One region of the Streptomyces sp. M-16 genome, then DNA from elsewhere that is predicted to be linked to it. Evidence: riboswitches for the same ligand, from Rfam matches in the RefSeq annotation. Region 1 holds a riboswitch; the other holds the start of a gene.
The links. A riboswitch is a leader RNA that binds a small molecule or an ion and turns the genes downstream of it on or off. The one in region 1 is predicted to bind S-adenosylmethionine.
Positions count from the first base shown of each region.

Region 2: it holds a riboswitch for S-adenosylmethionine, as region 1 does, so the genes downstream of both, thrC (threonine synthase) here and AB4039_RS22135 (aminotransferase class V-fold PLP-dependent enzyme) in region 1, are expected to answer to the same signal.

Region 1 is NZ_JBFRER010000048.1:10,022-15,121, reverse strand. It holds gene AB4039_RS22145 (Lrp/AsnC family transcriptional regulator) at 1-153, shown strand, start outside; gene AB4039_RS22140 (ferredoxin) at 208-816, opposite strand; gene AB4039_RS22135 (aminotransferase class V-fold PLP-dependent enzyme) at 821-2,206, opposite strand; SAM riboswitch class IV at 2,439-2,555, opposite strand; gene trpD (anthranilate phosphoribosyltransferase) at 2,724-3,788, opposite strand; gene qcrB (cytochrome bc1 complex cytochrome b subunit) at 3,954-5,100, opposite strand, start outside.
Region 2 is NZ_JBFRER010000043.1:14,407-19,506, forward strand. It holds gene AB4039_RS20570 (cold-shock protein) at 251-460, opposite strand; gene AB4039_RS20575 (MoaD/ThiS family protein) at 845-1,120, opposite strand; gene thrC (threonine synthase) at 1,155-2,444, opposite strand; SAM riboswitch class I at 2,462-2,621, opposite strand; gene AB4039_RS20585 (glucosyl-3-phosphoglycerate synthase) at 2,817-3,767, shown strand; gene AB4039_RS20590 (alpha,alpha-trehalose-phosphate synthase (UDP-forming)) at 3,830-5,100, shown strand, end outside.

The sequences.
Region 1 (5,100 bases):
GTCCGCGTCGCCCGCCACGAGAACCTGGCCGACATCATCCCCGGCCGCATCAGCAAGATCCCGGGGGTCGAGGCCACCGACACGCACGTGGCGTTCCGCACGTACTCCCAGCACGACCTGGAAGCGGCCTTCGCGATCGGCCTCGACGCGTAGCACCTGGCCGGCGGGGTCACAGGGGCCCGGTTTCCGCGCCCGGTACCGGCCCCCTCAGGCTCCGCCGAGCCCCGGCAGGCTCTCACCCGGCCGGGCCGGGCGGCCCTCGGCCAGCCAGAAGACGTAGCCGCGCAGCTGGTCCGCGAGACCGCCGTCGATGTGCGCGACGTACTCCCGGGCACCGCCGGCGGCCTCCCGCTCCTCCCCGCTCTCCGACAACGACCACCTCCGGTCCAGACGGACGGCCCATTCACGGACCCGGCCGCGCTCCCGCCACCACTCACGAACGAGCTCCGGGGTCCAGTGCCGGTCACCGTCACAGGCGTAGCCGTCCATCGGATCCTGTGCGGCGGCGCCCACAACCGCGAGCGTCTCCGCCACGTCCCGCGGCTGACGGTAGACGAACTCCGCGCCCCGCTCGTCCTCGTAGAGCACGTTCGCCGGGGCGATCAGCCGGCCCATCCAGCAGCTGTCGGTGCCGGCGCCGTAGAACGGCCCCGGCACGTTGCGCCAGTCGCGCTCACGCCACCGGTCGGAGCGGCGGTTCCACCATCCGCCGTACACCGGATCCGGCAGCCAGGTGCCCCCGTCCGGCGCGGGCAGCGGTCCGGTCTGGGCGGCGCGGGCAGCCGGCAGCGGGTCCCAGTAGGGCACGGTCCCCACCGGTTCAGACGGCCGGAACGCAGCGGCCCTCTTCGGTGCGGTACTGCCACTTGGCGCCGTCCGCGACCAGTTCCCCGACGGCCCGGACGAACCGCTCGACGTGCTCGTCGGGGGTGCCCGCGCCGAAGGAGACCCGGATCGCGTTGAGCGAGCGCTCCCCCGGCGCGGCCTCCGGGGCGCCGCACTCGCCCGGCTCCTGCGGCTCGCTGCCGAGGAGGGTGCGGACCAGCGGGTGGGCGCAGAAGAGGCCGTCGCGCACGCCGATCCCGTACTCGGCGGACAGCGCGGCCGCGAAGTGCGAGCTGTTCCAGCCGTCCACCACGAAGGAGATGACGCCGACGCGCGGGGCGTCGTCCCCGAAGAGGGAGAGCACGCGCACGGCGGGGACGCCGGCGAGGCCTTCGCGGACCTTGGCGATGAGGTGGTTCTCGCGGGCGACCAGGTTCTCGAACCCCGCGTCCTTCAGGGCGCGGCAGGCCGAGGCGATGGAGTAGACGCCGATGACGTTCGGGGAGCCGGCCTCGTGGCGGGCGGCGGTGGTGTGCCACTCGACGTCGACGCCGCCGTCCTCGCGGCGGGCCACCGTGCGGGAGGCGCCGCCGCCGGCCAGGTACGGCCGGGCGTCCTGGAGCCAGTCGGCGCGGCCGGCGAGGACGCCCGAGCCGAAGGGGGCGTAGAGCTTGTGGCCGGAGAAGGCGACCCAGTCCACGTCCAGCTCCCGGACGGACACGGGGTGGTGCGGTGCCAGCTGGGCGGCGTCCAGGACGATCCGCGCGCCATGGGCGTGCGCGGCGGCGGCGAGCTCCTTGACCGGCCACAGCTCACCGGTGACGTTGGAGGCACCGGTGACGCACACCAGGGCGGGGCCGTAGGGGTCGCGGTCGGCCAGGGCCCGCTCCAGGGCGGCGACGGCCTGGGCCGGGGTGCGCGGGGCGTTGAGGTAGGTCACCTGCGCGTCGCCCCAGGGCAGCAGCGAGGCGTGGTGCTCGGTCTCGAAGACGAAGACCTGGCAGTCGGCCGGCAGGACGGCGGCCAGCAGGTTCAGCGAATCGGTGGTCGACCGGGTGAAGACCACCTGGTCGCCGGGGCGGCAGTCCAGGAACTCCGCGACGGTGACGCGGCTCTGTTCGAACAGGTCGGTGGAGAGCTGCGAGAGGTACCCGGCCCCGCGGTGGACGCTGCCGTAGTACGGGGCGTACGCGGCCACGTCGTCCCAGACCCGCTGGAGGGCGGGGGCGCTGGCCGCGTAGTCGAGGGCGGCGTAGGTGACCTCGCCGCCGGTGACGAGCGGGACGGTGACATCGCGGCCGAGCACGGGCAGCGGCTGGGCACAGGCGGGGTCGACGGCGACGGCGACGTCGGTGGCGGCGGAGTTCAGGAATGCGGACATGGCGGTGTCTCCCGGCAGGCAGGGCTGAATGGCTTCGGTGTGCCCGTACGCGGGTACGGCGGGACGCGACGGCGCCGGCCGGCCACAGGGGTACGGGAAGGCCTCGGAAAGGACGTGGGGGTACGCCTCAACGACCCTGATCCGAGGGGTGAAGAAGGGGCGGAGTCGCCCTATCGCATTCGCTTGCTCACGGAAAAAGCTCCTCGAAGACCCAGGACCCCTGGTATCGAGGGATCCGCGCTTGCCGTAGACCTCGCTGCCTACGGCCTGGTCATCACCCGGGGCACCCCGCCACGGAAGGAGGGTTGCCGGACAGCAAGCCGGGGCCTAAACGCTGTCACTCGTGACCTGGTCAGCATCCTGCCACAAGATCCTCCACGCGCAAGACCCCGGTCCACGATGTGGACCGGGGTCTCCTTCTGAACGCCGTGCTCGCACCGCTCGGCCGCGGGCGGCCTCCCGGGCTTCGTCCGGCTGCGCCGGCCTCCGGCCGCCGGGAGGCGCCGCGCGGCCGCGGCTAGGCGTTGCTGGCGGCAGCCCAGCGCTCCAGGGCCGCGCGCGCCGCCCCCGAGTCGATCGACTCGGCCGCCCGCGCGATGCCGGCCGACAGCTGCTCCTCCAGGGACCCGCTGCCCGGGTCCAGCGCCACCAGGGCCGCCGCCGAGTTCAGCAGGACGGCCTCGCGCACGGGGCCCGTCTCGCCGGCCAGCAGCCGGCGGGCGACGTCCGCGTTGTAGGAGGCGTCCTCGCCGCGGAGCGCGGAGACGTCCACGATCTGGATCCCGATGTCACGCGGGTCGAACGTCTGCTCGGTGACCGCGCCGTCGCGGACCCACCACACCCGGGAGGTGGCCGTCGTGGTGAGTTCGTCCATGCCGTCGTCGCCCCGGAAGACCAGCGCCGAGGAGCCGCGCTCCGCGAGCACCCCGGCCACGATGGGGGCGACCCGGGCGTCGGCCACGCCCGTGGCCTGTGCGCGGACCTTCGCCGGGTTGGTCAGCGGGCCGAGGAAGTTGAAGGTGGTCCGGATGCCCAGCTCCTTGCGGGCCGCCGCCACGTGCCGCAGCGCGGGGTGGAACTTCACCGCGAAGCAGAAGGTGATGCCGGCCTCCTCGGCGACCTCCACCACCCGGGCCGGGGTGAGGTTGAGGTTGACGCCGAGCTTCTCCAGCACGTCCGAGGAGCCGCTCGCGGAGGACGCGGCCCGGTTGCCGTGCTTGACCACCTTCGCGCCGGTGCCGGCCACCACGAGCGCCGACATCGTCGAGATGTTGACGGTCTTGGCCCCGTCCCCGCCGGTGCCGACGATGTCCACCGTCCGGCCCGGCACCTCGATCAGATTGGCGTGATCGTACATGGCACGCACCATGCCGTTGATCTCCGCCACCGTCTCCCCCTTGGCCCGGAGCGCCACCATGAAACCGGCGATCTGCGCGTCCGTGGCCTCGCCCCGCATGATCCGGTCCATCGCCCAGGCGGTGTCGTCCGTGGTGAGGTTCCGGCCGGTCAGGAGGGCGTCGAGGAGGCCCGGCCAGCCACGGGCCGCCACGCTGTCGCCGCCTGCCGGGGTCACAACGTTCATGGTCCGCTCCTGCTGCTCGGAAAAGTTCCACGTCGAATGGGGAAGGATCTCAGCCTATCCAGCCCGCGAGACGGCGAAGAGCCCCGTCCAGACACTGGACGGGGCTCTCACCGTGGCGACACCAGGATTGGCCGAAACCGATCCCTCAAGCTGTCTTACCGGAGATCAGTGGTGGCCGTGGCCGCTCTGGATCTCCTTGTACTCCTCCACCGTGGGCTTCGGAATGTGGGTGTTCTCCCCGTAGAAGCCCTTGCTGAGCTTCGCGCGGAGCTTCTCGCCGGCTCCCACCTTGCGCTCGACGCCGTTCTCGTCGACCGTCGGGCCGATCTCGATCGGCTCGTACTGCGTGTGCGAGGTGAGGGTGTGCAGCTTGCCCTGCGAGAGCGGCTCGTGGACCTCGACGAACTCACCGTGCGGCAGGCGCTTGATGATGCCGGTCTCGCGACCGTGCAGCACCTTGTCGTGGTCCCGGCGCTGGAGGCCGAGGCAGATCCGCTTGGTGATCACGAAGGCGATGACCGGGCCCACGAAGAAGCCGATCCGCGCGAACCACGTGATCGAGTTGATCGACAGGTGGAAGTACTGCGCGAACATGTCGTTGCCACCGGCGATCAGCAGGATCACGTACCAGGTGAGCCAGGCGACACCGAACGCCGTACGGGTCGGGACGTTGCGCGGGCGGTCCAGGATGTGGTGCTCGCCCTTGTCCTTGGTGACCCAGGCCTCGATGAACGGGTACACCGCGATCGCGGCGAGGACCAGCGGGAAGATCACCAGCGGGACGAACACGCCCAGGACCAGCGTGTGGCCCCAGAGGTTGATCTCCCAGCCCGGCATGGCGCGGATGAGGCCCTCGGAGAAGCCCATGTACCAGTCGGGCTGCGCACCGGTGGACACGTGGTCCGGGCGGTACGGGCCGAGCGCCCAGATCGGGTTGATCGACGCCAGCGCCGCGATGGCCGCGATGACACCGAAGACCAGGAAGAAGAAGCCTCCGGCCTTGGCCATGTAGACCGGCAGCAGCGGCATGCCGACGACGTTGTTGTTCGTCTTGCCGGGACCCGCGAACTGCGTGTGCTTGTGGTAGAAGACCAGGATCAGGTGGGCCACCAGCAGGCCCATCATGATGCCGGGCAGCAGCAGGATGTGGATCGAGTAGAACCGTGCGACGAAGTCGCCGCCGGGGAACTCGCCGCCGAAGAGGAAGAACGACAGGTACGTGCCGACGACCGGCACGGACAGGATCGCGCCCTCCATGAAGCGGACACCGGTGCCCGAGAGCAGGTCGTCCGGCAGGGAGTAACCGGTGAAA
Region 2 (5,100 bases), on a different contig from region 1:
GGAGCCGGCGGTTCCTTCCCGCCGGACCCGTCGGGCCTCACCGACCCGGTCCTCGTCTTAGTAGCACTCTCACCTGGAGAGTGCTAACGCCAATGATTAGCACTCGACCCCCGCGAGTGCAAGCGGCTTCGGGCAATGCCGGGCGGCTTCCGGCCTCTCCGGCGGGGCGACGCACGAGGGGCCCGCATCCCGTGACCGGGATGCGGGCCCCTCGTACGTCTGTTGCGTCGGTGGTCGATCGCGCTCGGTCTCAGCCGGCAGCAGCGAGCTTGACCATGTCCGCCTGCGGACCCTTCTGGCCCTGCGAGATCTCGAACTCGACCCGCTGACCCTCTTCAAGGGTGCGGTACCCGTCCATCTGGATGGCGCTGTAGTGGACGAACACATCCGCACCACCGTCGACCGCGATGAAGCCGTAGCCCTTCTCCGCGTTGAACCACTTGACGGTGCCCTGAGCCATGCCTAACTCCCCTATTACTGGCCCTTGCGCGGTACCGCACTTCGCGGTCCCGGGTCAGAACTTGCGCCGGAACGCCTCGACCGGGGCTGAATGTATCCGCACCGCTGCTGTCTGCAACAGGTCAATCCGACGAGAATTCTGGACACGCGGAAACATAGAAATAGAGTGAAAATTTGGCATATGGCAGGGCAACTCGGGCCAGACAATCTTCGCCAAAGCCCCAAAGGGCGCACGCATGTTGACTCAATGTCAACCCTCACGGGGCCCGCTCATATGCGGCGGGCAAGAGCACCGGAGGGGACTTCCCCAACTCTACCGCGCCCAATCAAGCAGAATTGCCCCCTCCGCTTATTAGCGGAGGGGGCAATTCTACTTTTCGGGGTCTCAGCCGCCCGCGACGGCAGGAATGATCGAGACGCCGGCGCCGTCCGGCGTCGCCGCCTGCAGGCCGCCCTCGAAGCGCACGTCGTCGTCGTTGACGTAGACGTTCACGAAGCGGCGCAGCTTGCCCTGGTCGTCCAGGACGCGCGCGGCGATGCCCGGGTGGCTCTTCTCCAGGGACTCGATGACCTCGGCCAGGGTCGAGCCCTCGGCCGGGACCTCGGCGACGCCGCCGGTGTAGGTGCGCAGGATGGTGGGGATGCGGACGTTGACGCTCATGGCGCTACCGCCTTTCCGGGAGTCGTGGGAAGGGTCAGGCCAGGCCGGCGGCGCGGAACGCGTCRAGGCTCGGGCGGATGGTGGCGGTCTGACCGCTGTCCGCGGCCACCGCCTCCAGGGTCTTGAGGCCGTCACCGGTGTTCAGGATCACGGTGGTCAGCGCCGGGTCGAGCTGCCCGTTCTCGATGAGCTTCTTCGTCACACCGACGGTCACGCCGCCCGCGGTCTCGGCGAAGATGCCCTCGGTCTGCGCCAGGATCTTGATCGCCTCGACGACCTGGGTGTCGTTGACGTCCTCGACGTAGCCACCGGTGCGGCGGGCGATGTCCAGGACGTACGGGCCGTCCGCCGGGTTGCCGATGGCCAGCGACTTGGCGATGGTGTCCGGCTTCTGCGGGCGGACCACGTCGTGGCCGGCCTTGAAGGCGGTGGAGACCGGGGAGCAGCCCTCGGCCTGGGCGCCGAAGATCTTGTACGGCTTGTCCTCGACCAGGCCGAGCTTGATCAGCTCCTGCAGACCCTTGTCGATCTTCGTCAGCTGGGAACCGGACGCGATCGGGATGACGATCTGGTCGGGCAGCTGCCAGCCGAGCTGCTCGCAGATCTCGTACGCCAGGGTCTTGGAGCCCTCGCCGTAGTACGGGCGGAGGTTGACGTTGACGAAGCCCCAGCCCTCGCCCAGCGGGTCGCCGATGAGCTCGGAGCAGAAGCGGTTGACGTCGTCGTAGTTGCCCTCGATGCCGACGAGGTCGCCACCGTAGACACCGGCCATGACGACCTTGCCCTGCTCCAGGTCGTGCGGGATGAACACGCAGGAGCGGAAGCCGGCGCGGGCGGCCGCGGCGCCGACGGCGCCGGCCAGGTTGCCGGTGGAGGAGCAGGACAGGGTGGTGAAGCCGAAGGCGCGGGCCGCCTCGACGGCGATGGCCACGACGCGGTCCTTGAAGGAGTGCGTCGGGTTGCCGGAGTCGTCCTTGACGTACAGCTTGCCGGTGACGCCCAGCTCCTTGGCCAGGTTCCGGGCGTCCACGAGCTTGGTGAAGCCGGGGTTCAGGCTGGGCTTGGAGGCCACGTCGGCGGGGACGGGCAGCAGCGGGGCGTAGCGCCAGATGTTGTTCGGGCCGGCCTCGATCGCGGCGCGCAGCGCCTCGGGGTCGCCGAGCGGCAGGTCGTAGGCGACTTCCAGCGGGCCGAAGCACTCGACGCACGCGAAGATCGGGCCGAGCTCGAAGCGGGTGCCGCACTCGCGACAGGAAAGGCCGGTGGCGGGTCCGAGATCGACGGAACCGAGGTCGGTAGAGGTGGCGACAGTCTGTGCAGCCATGACGGCGAGGCCCTTTCTCCTCATCTTCCCCATGGCGCACTTCGCCATGAGACGGAATTGGCACCTTCCCTAGCCGGGGACCTCGCGGGGGTGCGTGTCGAAAACGCATCGCGAGAACCGACTGGAGGGTTGCCGGGGCTTCAACGGGCCGTGTCCCTCTGCCCCTCTGGATGAGCGGTATGGCACCGGCACACGCGCTCTGTGGCGCGCCGGTGCGTTTGTGCGCGGGGACCCCGGCATGCCGTGGTCCCTCGCGTTGTTCAAGACTGTAACCGAAGGGCAGGGCGGTTGAGACAGCCGTCCGAACCGCGAGATGGATCACATATCGGCCGATATCGCCGAGGGTCACCGAGGAACCAGGGAGTGCTGAGGGTGCTGGATGAGGTGGAGCGCTGGCTGGCAGACCGCTCCTGGTCCGCCGCCGACCGACCGCTCGACCAGCTGCTCGACCGGAAACGGGCGGCCGGGACGACGGTCAGCGTGGTGCTGCCCGCGCTCGACGAGGAGGCGACGGTCGGGGAGATCGTGGAGGTGATCCGGCGCGATCTGATCGACGGCCTGCCGACCCCCCTGGTCGATGAGCTGGTGGTGGTCGACTCCGGGTCCAGCGACCGTACGGCGGAGGTCGCGGCCAAGGCCGGCGCCCGGGTCGTGCACCGGGACGCGCTGCTGCCGCGGATCCCCGCGCTGCCCGGCAAGGGCGAGGTGCTGTGGCGTTCGCTGCTCGCCACCACCGGTGACGTGGTCTGCTTCGTCGACGCCGACCTGCGGGACTTCTCGTCGTCCTTCGTCTCCGGGATCGTCGGCCCGCTGCTGACGGATCCGCAGGTGCAGTTCGTCAAGGCCATGTACGACCGCCCGCTCGCGGACGCCCCCGGCCAGGGCGGCCGGGTGACCGAGCTGGTCGCCCGCCCCCTGCTCAACCTGCACTGGCCGCAGCTGGCCGGCTTCGTGCAGCCGCTCGGCGGCGAGTACGCCGTACGGCGCTCCCTGCTGGAACGCCTCCCCTTCCCCGTCGGCTACGGCGTCGAGCTGGGCCTGCTGGTGGACGCGCTGCACACGGTCGGGCTGGACGCGCTGGCCCAGGTCGACGTCGGGGTCCGGCTGCACCGGCACCAGGACGGGCGGGCGCTGGGCCGGATGGCCGCCGCGATCTACCGGACGGCGCAGGTCCGGCTTTCGCGCGCGCACCTCGTGCGGCCGGAGCTGACCCAGTTCGAGCGGGGGCCGGACGGGTTCGTTCCGCGCACCTACGCGGTGGACACCGAGGAGCGGCCGCCGATGGCGGAGATCAAGGAGTACGCGGGCCGCCGCGTCGCTTGACGGCCGCCGGAGCGGTGCCGCACACGAGTTTGAGCCGGGGCGGACCGGGCTAGGTTCGCCCCATGGCTTCTCAGGTACTCGTCGCCGCGAACCGCGGCCCGCTCTCCTACGTCCTCTCCGACGACGGCACGCTCAGTGCCCGGCGCGGCGGGGGCGGGCTCGTCTCCGGCCTGTCGGCGGCCCTGGCGAAGCAGCCGGGGGCCCTCTGGATCTGCGCGGCCCTCTCCGACGCCGACCGGGAGGCGGTGCGCCGGGGCACCTCCGAGCCGGGGGTGCGGATGCTGGACATCGACCCGGCCGTGTACGACGGCGCGTACAACGGCATCGCCAACTCGGTGCTCTGGTTCACCCACCACCACCTCTACGACGTCCCGCGCGAGCCGGTCTTCGACGCGGCGTTCCGCCGGCACTGGGAGGCGTACGTCGCCTACAACCGGACCTTCGCCGAGGCGCTGGCCGAGGAGGCCGCCGAGGGGGCGCGCGTCCTGGTGCAGGACTACCACCTGGCCCTGGTCCCGGGGCAGCTGCGCGAGCTGCGCCCCGACCTGCGGATCGCGCACTTCACCCACACCCCGTGGGCGTCGCACGAGTTCATGGGGATGCTCCCGGACGACGTCCGCTCCCAGCTGGTGTGGGGCATGCTCGGCGCGGACCAGCTGGGCTTCCACGCCTGGCGCTGGTCGGTGAACTTCATTACGGGGGCCAACGCGGACGACGCGACCGGCATCGCGGAGCCGTCCCTGCCCAGCGGGGTCCCGGAGCGCGGGGTGTGGCACCGCAAGGCGGCCGCCGACGGGCGCGGACACGGCCCGAAGCGGTTCACCGAAGTCCGGCAGTACCCGCTCGGCGTCGACGCGGACGACCTGCGCGCGCTCGCGCACCGGCCGGTCGTGGACGACAGGCTGGCCGCGCTGCGGGCGGAGGTCGCGGGCCGCATGACGATCGTCCGCGTGGACCGCACCGAGCTGTCGAAGAACATCCTGCGCGGGCTGCTGGCCTACCGGGAGCTGCTCGTCACGCACCCCGAGTGGCGGGAGCGGGTGGTGCACCTGGCCTCCGCGTACCCGTCCCGGCAGGACCTGGCGGTGTACCGGGCGTACACGGACTCGGTGCGGGAGCTGGCGGCGGAGATCAACGAGGAGTTCGGGACGGCGGACTGGCAGCCGGTGCTGGTGTCGGTCGAGGACGACTTCGCGCGCTCGCTGGCGGCGTACCGGATGGCGGACGTGGCGCTGGTCAACCCGGTGCGGGACGGCATGAACCTGGTCGCGAAGGAGATCCCGGTGGTCTCGGAGGACGGCTGCGCGCTGGTGCTGTCGACCGGGGCGGGGGC